Regions from separate parts of the Ferrimonas pelagia genome, predicted to be linked through region 1. Evidence: predicted binding sites of a transcription regulator. Region 1 holds the regulator's gene; the other holds the start of a gene.

Region 1 (2,202 bases):
TTTTACGCAGCCAAGTCGGGTTACTGCTGTTGAGCAAAGTGGCACTGACGCTCTCTTCCTCTTTGCCGGGGTTACGACCCCATAACAGGCTGACAGGAACGATCTGCACATCGAGATCACTATGATCATTATGCAGCGCCAGCAGGCGCTCGAAGCGACCGCGGAAGTCGGTCTCATCGCTCGCTCCGAATAACGGCGTGGCCGATTCCAATGCCACTAGGCGATTGAAGGACTCACCTTTGATGATCAATGGCTCAAACGGGCTGGGCAGTCCCAGCGAAAGGCAGCATTGATGCAAGGCGAGCCGATCAGAGAAGGAGTCGCGCGGGAGTACGTAGACCATGGGGCGAGTGGGATCGAGATCGAGCTCCTCGACAGGGTTTTCCGGAACCGGCTTGCTTTTTACCAGCAGGCGCTGCATCCAGCTGACCGGGCGCTGCCAGTGATTCAGAATTTGGGTACTCACGCGTCTTGCTTCTCTGGGCTATTGAACGATTTGCGCAGAGTGTACACCCAAAGCGATCTGCTGACAGCTACTGGCGCCGATCCTGGCGCGGTTTGCTTGGGGAGATGCGAGAGATCAGACCTCATCGCCTTTAGGAAAAAAGCATTTCGGTGAAATTGCTGTTGAAATCACCAGCTACCTGTATATGATTACAGTATCGATACTGTACAGAAACACAGGGATTGCCATGAAGCCGCTTACTCCGCGTCAGGATGAAGTTTTCAACTTGATCCGGAACCATATGCAAGACACCGGTATGCCGCCAACTCGGGCCGAGATCGCCCGTCAGCTAGGCTTTCGCAGTGCCAATGCGGCGGAGGAACACCTCAAGGCGCTGGCACGTAAAGGTTATATTGAGATCGTGCCGGGCACCTCGCGGGGCATTCGCATTCTGTACAGCGAGCCTGAGCCGGAGCAGTTGGGATTGCCACTGATCGGCCGAGTGGCGGCCGGCGAGCCTATCCTGGCGCAGGAGCATGTCGAATCCCACTATCAGATGGACGCCAACCTGTTTCGCCCAGCGGCCGATTATCTGCTGCGGGTGCGAGGGGATTCGATGAAGGAGATCGGGATCCTCGACGGCGATCTGCTGGCGGTACATCAGACTCAGCAGGCCCGGAATGGCCAGGTGGTTGTGGCGCGGGTTGGGGAAGATGAAGTGACGGTAAAGCGATTTCAGCAGCAAGGTAACGTCGTCTATCTTCACGCTGAAAACGAAGAATATGAGCCGATCGTCGTCGATCTAGCGGATACAGCGTTGGCGATCGAAGGCTTGGCAGTGGGCGTGGTCCGCAATGGAGACTGGCAATAATGAAGACTCAGCAAGGAACGCAGATGAATCATCCCGGTTTATGGCAGAGCGGTCGCCGCAGTTGGCCTGCCGTCGCCCAGTCCGGTTGCAGCGACCAAGGTGATGCGGTCACGTTGGCCCGTTTGACGCCGGCATTGTCAGAGTGGGCGCAGCAGTCCGGTTGGGTGGTGTTGATCAATCCCCCGGCCGGGCATTGGGCAGAGCTGCTGTCCGAGGCTGGGATCGTGGCCAGCCGGGTGCTGCGTGTCCGCTGTGGTGACGACGTGGAGGCGCTTTGGGCGCTGGAGCAATCGCTGCTGTCCGGCACCTGTGCGGCGGCCTTGGCTTGGCTGCCGACCCTAGATCACCGTGATAAACGGCGCCTGCAATTGGTGCAGAAGCGCGCTCACTGTCCCGCCGTGCTGTTTCAGCCCGGGCGTGAGGATGTTATTACGGTGTCGAATTCAATTCACTGAAAATCCCTCTATTCTGAGTTTTGTGATCTTGATCAAGCCTTGAACAGGCTGTAGCTTAAAACTCGAATTCAAGAGAATAACTCAGGCAGCTGTACGGCAGATGTAGTGCAATCGAGTATGCACGTGCCCATGCCCATTTTAGGGGAAGGAGCGAGCATAGAGCTGGGTTGTGCTGTGGCCGCTCTTTCTGGACGTTGCGAAAGCAATGCTCAGAGGAGACGTATCTGTGAAGTACACGCTGTTGGGCTGTTTGTCGGCCCTGATGGTCTCGCCATCAATGGCATCGGGATCACTCTGGAACATGACGCCAGGAGTGACAGAGATCAGCCAGCAGGTTTTTGGCCTGCATATGACCATCTTCTATATCTGTTGTGTGATCGCCTTGCTGGTGTTTGGGGTGATGATCTATTCACTGATCCGACACCGCCACT
Region 2 (2,202 bases), on a different contig from region 1:
GCAGTAGGTTTTTTCACCGCTGTAATTATCAAAATAATCCACGTCCCTTAGGGGTTGTGCCTGGGTAAACATCCCTCCCAACACAAACAAGACGGCGCCAACCAATATCAACATACCACTGGCGGTGATGATCTGACGGTAACGGCTTCGGATCCTCATAACGGCCTCCTCAACGAAGGTTTCCGATGTGAATGGGCCACGTTTTCGCACCCACGCTTTCAGCCTAGAAGGATCCGCCCCAGGCCGGCTTGATGGGGATCAACTAGTGAGTTATTACCCCGCACGACTGAACGCTTATCGCCTCGAAATGGGCTTATAACAGGCTCAACTGAGGACTGCTGTGCGATGCCAAGGTCACGCTGATCCCCACCAGTCGCACCCCCTTGCCCTCCCCACGCAGGTAGCCGGTATGCAACAAGGCAGCCAGCTGTGACGGTGCCAGCTCATTGCCCTGACAGGCCACCGTGGTCTGCTGGAAATCGCTAAATTTCAATTTGACGTTCAACCCCTTAAACGGCTTTTCCCCCAATCGGCGGGCCAATTCCGGCAACAGGCTCATCAGTTTATCCAGGCACGCCTGCTCGCTGCGCAGATCCTCGGCCACCGTGGTTTCAACCCCAACAGATTTGCGCTCCCGATGGGGTTGCACCTCACGCGGATCGATCCCCTGAGCCCTCTGATACAACACAGGCCCAAACTTGCCCAACCACTCGTGCAGGCGCTCCGGGCTGTGCTTGAGCACATCCGCGCCGTTTTGCAGGCCATGCTCGGCCAGACGCTCTGCGGTGCGGGGGCCGACTCCTGGGATCTTACGCAGCGGCAGCGCCGCAGCAAACGCCGCGCATTGCTCAGGCAGCACCACGCACTGACCATTGGGCTTATTCTCGTCCGAGGCGATCTTGGCGATGAACTTATTGGGCGCGATCCCGGCGGAGGCGGTCAGGCCGGTTTCGGCCTGGATCTCGGCGCGGATCCGCTGGGCGATCAGGGTCGCGCTACCACGGCACTGGTGACAGTCAGTGACATCCAAATAGGCTTCATCGAGTGACAAGGGCTCGATCAGTTCGGTATAGCGCGCAAAGATCGCCCGGATCTGCTGGCTGACCGCTTTATAGACCGACATCCGGCCCGGCACCAGGATCAAGCCGGGACAGCGGCGCAGCGCCTCGCTGCTGGGCATGGCGCTGCGCACCCCATACTGGCGGGCCTCATAGTTGCAGGTGGAGATCACCCCGCGGCTGTTGGCCGGGCCGCCGACCGCGATCGGTTTGTCCCGCAACTCGGGAAAATCCCGCATCTCCACGGCAGCAAAGAAGCAATCCATATCCACATGGATGATCTTGCGCTGTCTGATCGGCTCAACCATAAGTCAGGATCTCACTGCAACCGATGGCCTTGTGCACCATCAAACTGTATAAACATACAGTTATCATATCACAGTCTTATCGGCGCTCAATCCCTGTGGCAGCAAATGGCCCCACAGGGCCGTTGCCGGTTGTTGCTTTCGGTGGGTTTGGCACAGAGCTGGCGGCGCTGCGAAACGATCATAACAACGTGATTGCGCCGCTGAGGCCATGCCCAACGGCGGACAGACTCAGAACTTAATCTGAGCGGCATCACACCTTAAACCGACTGAGCTGCCGCTCGATGCCGTCACTGGCTTGCGACACATTGCCGATACTGTGCGCCAGCGAACGCGAGCGCTGACCGGTTTCCTGGATCAGCTCCTGCACGGCCACCACCTTCTCATCGATATCCCCCGCGGCCGTCGCCTGCTGGCTGATCGCCGTGCTGATCGACTGGATCTCGCTTTGGATCCCCTGCACCGCATCCTGCGCCTGAGCCAGTGCCGCGCGCAGCTGCTCAGAGACCGCCGCCGACGCCGCCGCTTCCTCACAGCTTTGGACCATGACCTGCTGCGCGGTCTCGCTGCTTTGTTGCAGCTGCTCAATGATCCGCTGGATGTTGGCGGTGGAGTCTTGCGTTCGCGACGCCAGGGTGCGCACCTCGTCGGCCACCACGGCAAAGCCGCGGCCCTGCTCGCCAGCCCGGGCGGCCTCGATGGCGGCATTGAGTGCCAGCAGATTGGTTTGCTCGGCGATGGTTCGGATCACCTCCAGTACCTCGCCGATCTGCGACGCGTTATTCCCCAGCACCGCCACCACACTGGCGGCCTCTTGCACCTTGCCGTTGAGCAATCCG

Evidence for each region. Region 1 encodes LexA, which represses DNA repair genes until DNA is damaged. Its sites were predicted from a motif close to TACTGTATNNNNATACAGTA; they were not measured.
Region 2: dinB (DNA polymerase IV) is a predicted target of LexA. The motif match lies at 1,409-1,428, and genes of this name have one in related genera.

The regions. Positions count from the first base shown of each region.
Region 1 covers NZ_BAABJZ010000093.1:66,887-69,088, forward strand. The annotation lists gene plsB (glycerol-3-phosphate 1-O-acyltransferase PlsB) at 1-421, opposite strand, end outside; gene lexA (transcriptional repressor LexA) at 693-1,316, shown strand; gene ABEA08_RS15395 (SulA-like leucine-rich domain-containing protein) at 1,340-1,771, shown strand; gene coxB (cytochrome c oxidase subunit II) at 1,977-2,202, shown strand, end outside.
Region 2 covers NZ_BAABJZ010000012.1:44,187-46,388, reverse strand. The annotation lists gene ABEA08_RS04950 (hypothetical protein) at 1-159, opposite strand, end outside; gene dinB (DNA polymerase IV) at 314-1,366, opposite strand; gene ABEA08_RS04940 (methyl-accepting chemotaxis protein) at 1,617-2,202, opposite strand, start outside.